DNA from 2 places in the Mesorhizobium sp. M0598 genome. Region 2 is predicted to be linked to the other one. Evidence: predicted binding sites of a transcription regulator. Region 2 holds the regulator's gene; the other holds the start of a gene.
The links. Region 2 encodes PhoB, which activates phosphate uptake and scavenging genes when phosphate is short. Its sites were predicted from a motif close to TGTCATNNANCTGTCAT; they were not measured.
Positions count from the first base shown of each region.

Region 1: phnF (phosphonate metabolism transcriptional regulator PhnF) is a predicted target of PhoB. The motif match lies at 3,325-3,341, and genes of this name have one in related genera.

Region 1 is NZ_JAMYQL010000003.1:344,347-350,154, reverse strand. Features, by position in the region: gene phnK (phosphonate C-P lyase system protein PhnK) at 1-156, opposite strand, end outside; gene NKI59_RS06665 (alpha-D-ribose 1-methylphosphonate 5-phosphate C-P-lyase PhnJ) at 153-1,064, opposite strand; gene NKI59_RS06660 (carbon-phosphorus lyase complex subunit) at 1,061-2,173, opposite strand; gene phnH (phosphonate C-P lyase system protein PhnH) at 2,175-2,783, opposite strand; gene phnG (phosphonate C-P lyase system protein PhnG) at 2,783-3,244, opposite strand; gene phnF (phosphonate metabolism transcriptional regulator PhnF) at 3,379-4,122, shown strand; gene NKI59_RS06640 (zinc-binding alcohol dehydrogenase family protein) at 4,141-5,157, opposite strand; gene NKI59_RS06635 (ABC transporter permease) at 5,228-5,808, opposite strand, start outside.
Region 2 is NZ_JAMYQL010000005.1:155,442-161,249, reverse strand. Features, by position in the region: gene pstC (phosphate ABC transporter permease subunit PstC) at 47-1,036, shown strand; gene pstA (phosphate ABC transporter permease PstA) at 1,040-1,891, shown strand; gene pstB (phosphate ABC transporter ATP-binding protein PstB) at 1,888-2,691, shown strand; gene phoU (phosphate signaling complex protein PhoU) at 2,724-3,431, shown strand; gene phoB (phosphate regulon transcriptional regulator PhoB) at 3,448-4,137, shown strand; gene NKI59_RS09420 (ROK family protein) at 4,147-5,391, opposite strand; gene xylF (D-xylose ABC transporter substrate-binding protein) at 5,678-5,808, shown strand, end outside.

The DNA.
Region 1 (5,808 bases), on a different contig from region 2:
CAGGCAGTTGAGCAAAGTCGTCTTGCCGGAACCGGATTCGCCGACCACCGCCAGCACTTCGCCCGGCCAGAGGTCAAAAGTGACGTTCTCGCAGCCGACGCGCGAGCCGTAGAATTTGGACAGCGCCGAAACGCGCAGCAGCGGTTCGTCTGTCATTGCGCCGGCTCCGTTTTTCCTGGGGCAAGATGGGTCTCGGGCGCGAGATGGCCGCAGTGGCCTTCCGCGCGCCGCTTCTCGCAATGATCGGTATCGGAGCAGACGAACATGTGGCCGCCATGGTCGTCGAGGATGACCTCGTCGAGATAGACGTTCTCGGCCGCGCACAGCGCGCAGGGCTGGTCGAAGGTCTGCACCTCGAACGGATGGTCCTCGAAATCGAGGCTGACCACATCGGTGAAGGGCGGCAGCGCGTAGATGCGCTTTTCGCGGCCGGCGCCGAACAATTGCAAAGCCGGCGAACGGTGCATCTTGGGATTGTCGAATTTCGGCGTCGGCGACGGGTCCATCACATAACGGCCCTCCACCCTGACCGGATAGGCGTAAGTGGTGGCGATGCGGCCGTGCCTGGCGATGTCCTCGTAGAGCTTCACATGCATAAGGCCGTATTCCTCCAGCGCATGCATCTTGCGCGTCTCCGTTTCCCGCGGCTCGAGGAAGCGCAGCGGCTCGGGGATGGGCACCTGGTAGACCAGCACCTGGCCGGCACTCAGCGGATATTCAGGGATGCGGTGGCGGGTCTGGATGATGGTCGCCTTGGCCGTCTCGGTGGTGACCGCGACATTGGCGACCTTCTTGAAGAAGGCGCGGATCGAGACGGCATTGGTGGTGTCGTCGGCGCCCTGGTCGATGACCTTGAGCACATCGTCCGGGCCAATGATCGAAGCGGTGACCTGGACGCCGCCGGTGCCCCAACCATAGGGCATCGGCATTTCGCGCGAGGCGAACGGCACCTGATAGCCAGGAATGGCGATGCCCTTGAGGATGGCGCGGCGGATCATCCGCTTGGTCTGTTCGTCAAGATAGGCGAAGTTGTAGGTGGCGATGTCCGCTGGTTGTGCACTCATTCCGCTACCTGCCTCTTCTCTTCGCCCTTGCCGGCATTTTCGCGGGCATCATGCTCGGCGCGCATGCGGCGCACGAGGTCGAGTTCGGCCTGGAAGTCGACATAATGCGGCAGCTTCAGATGCTCGACGAAGCCGGTCGCCTGGACATTGTCGGAATGCGAGATGACGAACTCCTCATCCTGCGCTGCGGCGATGACATCCTCACCCAACTCCGAGGCGCGCAGCGCGCGGTCGCATAGCGCCATGGCCATGGCCTTGCGCTCGCTCTGGCCGAAGACGAGGCCATAGCCGCGGGTGAATTGCGGCGGCGCCTTTGCCGAGCCCTTGAACTGGTTGACCATCTGGCACTCGGTGACGCGGATGCTGCCGAGCGGCAGGGCAAAGGGCAGTTCCGGCACGTCCAGTTCCAGTTCGACCTCGCCGATGCGAACTTCGCCGACGAAGGGATGGTTGCGCGCATAGCCGCGTTGGGTGGAATAGCCGAGCGCCAGCAGAAACCCCTCGTCGCCGCGCGACAGCGCCTGCAGGCGGATGTCGCGCGCCATCGGGAATTCGAGCGGCTCGCGGGTGATGTCGCCGGGGGTATGATCCCCAGGCATGTCGCCGTCGGGCTCGATCAGGCCTTCGCGGGCGAGGATGGCCGAGACGCGCGGCATGGCTTCCGCCTCGCCTGCACGTTGCTCCGGCTCGGCGACATCGCCGCCGGCGGCAAGTTCGGGATCGAGCAGCCGGTGGGTGTAGTCGAAAGTCGGGCCGAGCAACTGGCCGCCGGGCAGGTCCTTGTAGGTGGCCGACACCCGCCGCTCGACCAGCATCGTGCTGGTGTCGATCGCCCTTGTGTAGCCGAAACGCGGCAGCGTCGTGCGATAGGCGCGAACCAGGAAGATCGCCTCGATCATATCGCCGCGCGCCTGGACGATGGCGAGTGCCGCCAAATCCCTGTCGTAGAGCGAGCCTTCGCTCATCACCCGGTCGACGCCGAGCGCCAGCTGCTCGACGATCTGGTCGAGGCGAAGTGCGGCCACCGAACGATCGCCGCGCCGGCGGTCGGCGAGCAGTTTGTGGGCGTTGCGAATGGCCGCTTCGCCACCCTTTACCGCGACATACATCCTATGCCTCCATCGTCTTGATGCGCGTCGTGCGCGGCAGGCAGGCAATTGCGTCGAACGTGGCGAGGATGATGTCGACGCCACGCGGAAAACGCTGGTTGTTCTGCTTCCATTGCTCGACGAAATGGCGCGGCATTTGCGCCGGCGCGATCGTCGCCGTCTTCTCGATGCCCGGGCCTTCGAGCAGCAGCGGAGCGCCGGAGACGAGATCGCCGACCTCGAGGATCAGCGTCGTCGAACGATCGGGATAATCCTGGGTGCCTTGCGAAAACCCGTCGAGCGCCATCATCTCGGCCGGCGTGGCGATCAGCGCGAAATGCGCGTCGGCCGGGGTGTTGGCCAGCGGCGCGCCGGTATGGAAGCCAAGCCAGGATTTCACCGCCGACGCCTGCAAAGCCGGGTCGAGCCAGAGCGGCGTGTCGTTGTCGCACAGCGCCAGCGCAACGGCGCCGGCGGTGGCCGACAGCGGCGCCGGTGGGTGGGCAAGGGCCGGCAAGGGCTGGACGCTGCCCGGCCGCGCCATCGCGTCCATCACGGCACGGAATACGGTCTGGGCATTGAATACCGGATCGGCGAAGCCGCCTTCAATGGATTGAGTGGCGATATCCATCAGTCTTCTCCGCGCACCATGGTGAAGAAATCGACCTTGGTCGCCGCCGTCTCGGCGCGGCGCTGTTCACGCGCCTTGGCCAGTGCCGCCTGCAAGGGCGCAACGATCCCGATCTCGACCTCATTGCGGTGGGCAGGATCCTGCCACAGCGCATCGGCGATTGCCGCCAGCCTTGCCTTCTGCTTGTCGCGGCCGAGCGCGTAGCAGTGGCCGACATGGCCGGACGCAAGCCGCACCGTGGCACGGGTGACCGTCGCCTCGCCGACATTGAAAGGGGCACCACCGCCGCCGATGCGGCCGCGTACCGTAACTAGGCCGGTTTCGGGGCCACGCAGAAGTTCCGCTTCGCAAGGCAGGCCGGTTTCGTCCCACAGGCGGACGATGTCGTCGCCGGCCGATTGCGCCAGCGTCGCCATCACGGCCTTGCGCTCGGCCTGCTCTCTCGCTTCCCGTCCTCGCATGGCGGTGCTCCTCGTCTGCGTTCATTTGTCTATTGATATAGACAACTATACAAATTATATCCATTATCTAGCGCGTGTCCATGACGGGCACGTGACACGGGCCAAAAGATCGGCGCAAGGAATTGGGGCGGGAGATGATCGGACAAGCCAACAGCATCGAGCGGCGCAGCGGTGTCGCGCTGTGGCGGCAGATCGCCGACCAAATCCTGCATTCGATCGCCGCCGGCGATTTTCCCGAGAATGCCGCGCTGCCGCCGGAGATCGCGTTGGCCGGACGCTATGGCGTCAACCGCCACACGGTGCGCAGCGCTATCGCAGCGCTGGTGCAGGAGGGTGTGCTCAGGGCGGAGCAGGGGCGCGGCACTTTCGTGCTGTCGCGCAAGCGGATGTCTTATCCGATCGGCGCTCGCACCCGCTTTTCCGAGGGATTGCAAGGACAGGCGTCCGAGCGGCATATCACCTTGCTCGCGTCATCGGTCGAGCCGGCCAACCGTCGTGTCGCAGAGGGCTTAGGCCTTGCGACGGGCGCCGATGTGATACGCCTGGAAACGCGCGGCGAAGCCGATGGAATGCCGGTGTCCCGCGCTGCCGGCTGGTTCGATGCCAAGCGCTTTGCCGGCATCGATGCCGCCATGGCGGAAACCGGTTCGATCACCGCATCGCTGGCACGTTTCGGCATCGACGACTATCTCAGGCAATCGACCGTGCTGTCGGCGCGCCATGCCGATGCCGTCGACCTTGCGGACCTCGAGCTGCAGCCCGGCGCCATCGTGCTGGTGACGGTCGCCGTCAACGTCACGCCCGACGGTCAGCCGATACAGTTTTCGGAGTCGCGCTTCCCGGCCGAGCGGATCGAGCTCAAATTGTCGGCGCTCTGAGATACGGCAGCCCTGGCATCATCCGACCTGAATGACAGCCTTGATCAGGCCAGACTTCTCATGCGCCCAGCGGGCGAGGTCGTGCGGCGTCTCGCCAAGCGTGGTGCGGTGCGTCACAAGCTTTGCCAGCGGCAGCGCGCCGTTGCGGATCGAGGCGGCGACATGGTCGAAATCGGCACGCAGGGCGTTGCGGCTGCCGATCAGCATCATCTCGCGCTTGTGGAATTCGGGATCGGAAAAGGCGATGTCGTCCTTGACGACGCTGACCAGGACCAGCGCCCCGCCGTGCGCGACATGGGCGAAGGCCGACTGCACCGACCGGGTGTTGCCGGTGGCATCGAAAACCACGTCGAAGCCGTCGCCGCCGGTTGCTTCCCGCACCAGGTCGGCAGCAGCGCCCCGCGAGCCGTCGAGGGTCGCGAAGCCGAGTTCGCTTTCGGCGAAACCCAGCCTCTCCGCACTCATGTCGAGCAGCATCAGGTCTAGCCCGGCGATGCGGGCGAACAGCGCCGTGCCGAGCCCGATCGGGCCTGCACCGATGACCAGTGTGCGCGCACCTGGATCAGCGAGCGAGCGCCGCACGGCATGGGCGCCGATCGCCAGGAATTCGACGGCGGCGGCATCGGCCAGCGACAGGCCGTTTGCCGGATAAAGATTTTGCGCCGGCACCAGGATCTGCTCGCACATGGCGCCGTCGCGGTGGACGCCGAGCACCTCGATCCTGACGCAGCAATTCGGCTTGCCTTGCCGGCAGGCGATGCATTTGCCGCAGGCGAGATAGGGATTGACGATCACCGCTTCGCCGACGGCGAGATCGACGTCCTCGCCAACCTCGATCACGGTGCCGGAAACCTCGTGGCCCATGATGCGGGGATAGGCGAGGAACGGGTGCTTGCCTTCGAAGATGTGATAGTCGGTGCCGCAGATGCCGACATGGCTGACGGCGACCAGCGCCCAGCCGGCGGGGGGCGCGCCAGGCGCCGGACGATCTTCGAGGACAAGTTCGCCGGGCGAGCGGCAGACGACGGCTTTCATGCTTCAATCCAGTCGGTTCATGGCACCGCCGGCCCTGCTGTCGCGAGGCCGGCGGTTGTTGGGAGGCAGTCTATTTGCCGCGGCGGCGCAGCCCGTCGAAATAGACGATGACGATGATCAGCACGCCGGTGATAATGCGCTGCCAGAAGGCGTTGACGTTGAGCAGATTGGCGCCGTTGTTGATGGTGGCAAGGATGAAGGCGCCGAGCAGCGGCCCGTGCACTGAGCCGACAGCGCCGAACAGCGAGGTGCCGCCGATCACCGAGGAGGCGATCGCCTGCAATTCCCAGCCCTCGGCCTGCGTCGGATTGCCGATGCCGATACGCGAGGCAAGCAGCACGCCGACGAAGGCCGCACACAGGCCCGACAGCGTGTAGGCCATGTAGATGGTGCGCTGGACGTTGACGCCTGACAGGCGCGACGCCTCGGCGTTGGAGCCGACCGAGAACAGATAGCGACCCCAGCGGCTGTGGTGTAGGAAGATGTAGGCTGGGATGCCGACCAGGATCACCATCCAGAACAGATTGGGGACGCCGGCGAAGGAACTGCGCGAGAACGTCTGGAAGGCGTCGTTGTTGATCGAGATCGAGTTGCCATTGGTCATCAACAGACCGATGCCGCGCAGCGAGGTCAGCGTTGCCAGGGTGATGA
Region 2 (5,808 bases):
GGGCGTCGATGGCGCCCTCCCTGTTGCCTTTAATCGCGAGGACCCAATGACCATCGCTTCCGATGCCATGCCATCATCTGCAGCAGCCCGGGCCAGGGAAGCTACGGTGCGGCGCTTCGCGCTCACAGATGCCATATTCCGCGGACTCACCCGCGCTTCCGCAATTCTTGTGCTTGTCATCCTCGGCGGTGTCGCGATCTCGCTGTTTGCCGGCTCATGGCAGGCGCTGTCGTCGTTCGGTTTTTCTTTCCTGACGACTGAGAGCTGGAATCCTGTTACGGAAAAATTTGGCGCACTGGCGCCGATCTACGGCACGCTGGTGACGGCGGCCATTGCCATCCTGATCGCGGTTCCGATCGGCATCGGCATTGCAATCTTTCTCACCGAGCTCTGCCCGCGCCCGCTCAGGCGCCCGATCGGCATAGCGGTCGAGCTGTTGGCCGGCATTCCTTCGATCATCTACGGCATCTGGGGCCTGTTCGTGTTCGCGCCATTCCTGCAGACGACGATACAGCCCTTCATCATCAACATCTTCCATGGCGTGCCGGGACTATCCAGCCTTTTCGCCGGCCCTCCTTACGGCATCGGCCTTCTGACCTCGGCGCTGATCCTCGCCATCATGGTGTTGCCCTTCATCACCTCGATCACCAAGGATGTCTTCGATACGGTGCCGGCGGTGCTGAAGGAATCGGCCTACGGCATCGGTTGCACGACCTGGGAAGTGACCCGGCGCGTGGTCATTCCCTATACCCGCATCGGCATCATGGGCGGCGTCATGCTTGGCCTCGGCCGGGCGCTCGGCGAGACCATGGCGGTGACCTTCGTCATCGGCAACGCCCACCGCATCAGTGCCTCCCTGTTCGCGCCGGGCACGACGATCTCGGCGACCATCGCCAATGAATTCACCGAGGCCGACGGCGACCTCTACACCTCCTCGCTGGTTTCGCTCGGCCTGATCCTCTTCGTCATCACCTTCCTGATCCTTGCCGCCGCCCGCTATATGCTGATGCGGATCGACGCCCGTACGGGAGCCTGACCGATGTCGACATCCTCATCGCTCCACAGCCGCCGCAAAGCCAGGAATTCGGTGATGATGGCGCTTTGCGTCGTCGCCGCCGGCATCGGGCTTGCCTGGCTGGCGCTCATCCTCGGCGCACTAGTCTATAAGGGCACAGCCGGGCTTTCGTTCGCGGTCTTCACCGAGATGACGCCACCACCGGGCGAGGCCGGCGGCCTGCTCAATGCCATCGCGGGCAGCCTGCTGATGACGATCATCGCCGTTGTCGTCGGCACGCCGATCGGCGTGCTGGCGGGGACCTACATGGCCGAGTATGGACGCTTTTCGCGCATCACCACCGTCGTCCGCTTCATCAACGACATCCTGTTGTCGGCGCCGTCGATCATCATCGGCTTGTTTGTCTATGAGCTGATGGTGCGGCCAATGGGACATTTCTCGGCCATTGCCGGCGCAGTTGCGCTTGCCATCCTGGTCATTCCGGTGGTCGTGCGCACCACTGAAGACATGCTCAGCCTGGTGCCGAACGCGTTGCGTGAAGCCGGTGCCGCGATCGGCGCGCCACGCTGGGTGGTGATCCGTTCGGTCGCCTACCGCGCCGCATTGTCCGGCATCGTCACCGGCATATTGCTGGCGATAGCACGCATTTCCGGCGAGACGGCGCCGCTGCTCTTCACCGCGCTCAACAACCAGTTCTGGAGCAGCAATATCAACGCGCCGATGGCCAGCCTGCCGGTGACCATCTTCCAGTTCGCTCTCAGCCCTTACGAGGAATGGCAGCAACTGGCGTGGACCGGCGCACTCATAATCACCCTGACGGTTCTGGGCTTGAGCATCCTCGCCCGCAGCCTTACCGGACGCAGAGAGGACAGATGACACAGATGTTGTCCCCAGACATGACGATGGCCGAAACGGTAGCCGAGAAGACGAAGATCGAGGTCAAGAACCTCAACTTCTACTACGGCCAGAGCAAGGCGCTGAAGGACATCAGCCTGTCGCTGCCCGAGCGCAGCGTCACGGCCTTCATCGGCCCTTCGGGTTGCGGGAAATCGACGCTGCTGCGTGTGTTCAACCGCATCTATGAGCTCTACCCAAAACAGACGGCCGAGGGCCAGGTGCTGCTCGACGGCAAGAACATTCTCGACCGGTCGCAGGATCTCAACCTCCTCAGGACCAAGATCGGCATGGTGTTCCAGAAGCCGACGCCGTTCCCGATGTCGATCTACGAGAACATCGCCTTCGGCGTCAGGCTCTACGAGAACCTCGGCAAGTCCGAGATGGACGGCCGCGTCGAACAGGCGTTGAGGCGCGCCGCGCTGTGGAGCGAGGTCAAGGACAAGCTCAACGCCAGCGGCTTGAGCCTGTCCGGCGGCCAGCAGCAGCGGCTCTGTATCGCCCGCACCGTGGCGGTGAAGCCGGAAGTCATTCTGCTCGACGAACCGGCTTCGGCGCTCGACCCGCTGTCGACTGCCAAGATCGAGGAACTGATCGACGAATTGCAAGCCGACTACACGATCGTCATCGTCACCCACAACATGCAGCAGGCGGCGCGCGTGTCGCGCCAGACCGCCTTCATGTATCTGGGTGAACTGGTCGAGTTCGACCGGACCGAGAAGATCTTCACGTCGCCCCGCGAGAAGCGCACGCAGGACTACATCACTGGCCGCTTCGGCTGAGCCATTCCGATCATGCATTTGAGGACAGGATCATGGGCGAACACACAGTCGCTTCTTTCGACGAGGATCTCGAGCAGATCAGCAAGCTGATCCGCGACATGGCCGACCTCGCCGGTTCGATGGTCGGCGGGGCGACCAAGGCCCTGTTGAATTCCGACAACGTGCTGGCGCAACGCGTCGTTTCCGACGACGCCATCATGGATGCGCGTCAACGCGAACTGGACGACCGCGCCATCACCCTGATCGCCAAACGCCAGCCGATGGCCCACGATCTTCGCCATGTGGTCGGAGCGATCCGCATGGCGGGCGACCTCGAACGCATCGGCGACCTTGCCAAGAATATCGCCAAGCGCGTGAGTGCGGTCGGCCTCAGCGCCACGCCGCGGGACCTGTCGCATTCCATCGACGCGATGGCGCAGCTGGTTCTCATCCAGGTGCAGGGTGTCATCGAGGAATATGCTGCAGGCGATGCGGCCGCGTTGGCCAAGCTGCGTGCCGCCGACGAGCGCATCGACGTCAAATACACGTCCGTGTTCCGCGAGCTCTTGACCTACATGATGGAAGATCCGCGCAACATCACCGCTTGCACGCACCTGCTGTTCTGCGCCAAGAATCTGGAGCGGATCGGCGACCATGTCACCAACATCGCCGAAAATGCGTATTATGTGCTGACCGGCGAGCAATTGCCGGTCAATCGTCCGAAGCAGGACGAAACGACAATGTCCGCACCGGTGACATGATGGGGGTGCCCAGCCGATGATCGCACCACGCATAATGGTGGTGGAGGACGAGGAGCCGTTGGGTGTGCTGCTCCGCTACAATCTCGAATCCGAAGGCTACCAGGTCGAGGTGGTGACACGCGGCGACGAAGCCGAGATCCGTTTGCAGGAGAATGTGCCCGACCTTTTGGTGCTCGACTGGATGATACCAGCGGTTTCCGGCATCGAGCTCTGTCGTCGGCTGCGGGTGCGCCCCGAAACCGAGCGGCTGCCGATCATCATGCTGACCGCGCGCGGCGAGGAGAGCGACCGGGTGCGCGGTCTTTCGACCGGCGCCGACGACTATCTGGTCAAACCGTTTTCGACACCGGAATTCATGGCCAGGGTCAAGGCGCTGCTGCGGCGCGCCAAGCCGGAAGTGCTGTCCAGCGTGCTGAAGGTCGGCGACATCGTTCTCGATCGCGAATCGCACAGAGTCTATCGCAAGAAGAGCGAAATCAGGCTCGGGCCGACCGAATTCCGGCTGCTCGAGTTCATGATGCGGCATCCGGGCCGTGTCTTCTCGCGCAGCCAGTTACTCGATAATGTCTGGGGCGAGACAATCTACATCGACGAACGCACCGTCGACGTGCATGTCGGGCGGCTGCGCAAAGCCGTCAACAACGGCCGGATGCCGGATGTCATCCGCACCATCCGCGGTGCCGGCTATGCGATCAGGGAAGATTGACCCGCCTGGTCAGGCTACGTTCTTTCTGACGCTGGGCCTCATTTGCGCGCCCGGCGCGAAAATCTCCTGGTCGACGAAGCTTAACGCCCGCATCGCGCAGCCTTCGCGGATCAGCGGCAATTCGTTCGGCTCTGTATCGAAGGAGATCGAGCCTGAATGCTGACCGCCGGCGGTCTGGGCGATTGCCTTCCGCAAGGCCGGCTCGATCAGATCGAAGGCGGCGGCACTGGCGCCGACCATCGCGACCGGTGCCGGATCGATCAGCGCGAACAGCGAGCCGAGACCGAAACCCAGCGCTTCGCCGGCCTTGCGGTAGGCCTCGCGTTCCGGCCCATCTTTCTCGCGCGCCTGGGCCGCCAGTGCTCGCATGTCGGCGTCGCTGACGTCGGCGACCGGTTCGCTGTCTTCGCTCATCTGCCTGGCGTTGCGCCAGATGGCGTAGTTGCCGGCATAGGCCTCGATGCAGCCGCGCCGCCCGCAACGGCAGAGCGCGCCGCCCGGACGATGGATCATGTGGCCAAATTCGCCGCCCGAGGAATGCGTCCCGGTGAACAGTTCGCCCTTCAGCACCAGCCCCATGCCGATGCCATGCGAAAGCAGGATGGCGATGAAGTCGTCGCGATAGCGATCCGGATTGCGCCAGCGCAAAGCCACCGCCATCATGTTGCAGTCGTTCTCCACCGTTGCCGGGATGCCGAATTCGTCCTCCAGCATGTCGGCAAAGGCGATGTCGGTCTGCGGCGTGATCGGCGACCACAGCATGGCGCGTGCAGGGGAGTCGGTAATGCCCTGAATCGCCAGGGCGATGCGGGCGACACTGCGGACGTCAAGGTCTGGATCCTGCAGCCGGCGCCGGACGATGGCCATGCATTCACGGATCAGCTCGTCGCGCGGCATGGTCAGCGTGTCCAGCCGGCGCTGTTCCTCGGCGACCACCTGTCCCGTATAGTCGATAATGGCGGCCGACAGGAAATTCAGCGACAACACCACGGTCAGCACCGCCGCCGCTTCCGGGTTGAGGGCGAGGCCGACCTGCGGACGACCGCGTTTCAACGAAACGGGCTCACTTGCCTTGCTCTCGGCGAGGATGCCTTCCCGTATCAGGTCGGAAGAGATCGCCGATATGGTCGAATGACTGAGGCCGGTGGTAGCTGCGATCTCAGTACGCGATGGCTGGCCGGCCCGGCGCACCGCCGAGATCACCATCGCCCGGTTGCGCCGGCGCAAATCGTCATGGCGGATTCCGACCGACATTGTTTTGCTTTCCTCCCGGTTGCCGCGGCTGCTCATGAACCGGAAGCCGTCGGTAATGTCCGACAAATAGTGTCGGATGCAGGCAAATAGTGTCAGATGCAGGTGGCGCTGTCATCGTTTATTCCGACGCTCGAAAAAACTCGCAGAGTCATCAAAATCCATCAGAATCGATGTTGACAGCAGCCGGAGATCGGGCCAGTATTTTTTCGAGGCTCGAAAAAATTAGAGCTTCTAAGCTGGTCTTTGAGCCAATTGGTCACGCCGTACGCGGCGCAGGGAGGATATGATGAAGAAATTCACGACCGCCATTCTGGCGGGTGTCGCCATGACGCTGGCGCTGGCGTCGGTGGCGCAGGCTAAAGACAAGGTCATCGGCGTTTCCTGGTCGAACTTCCAGGAAGAGCGCTGGAAGACCGA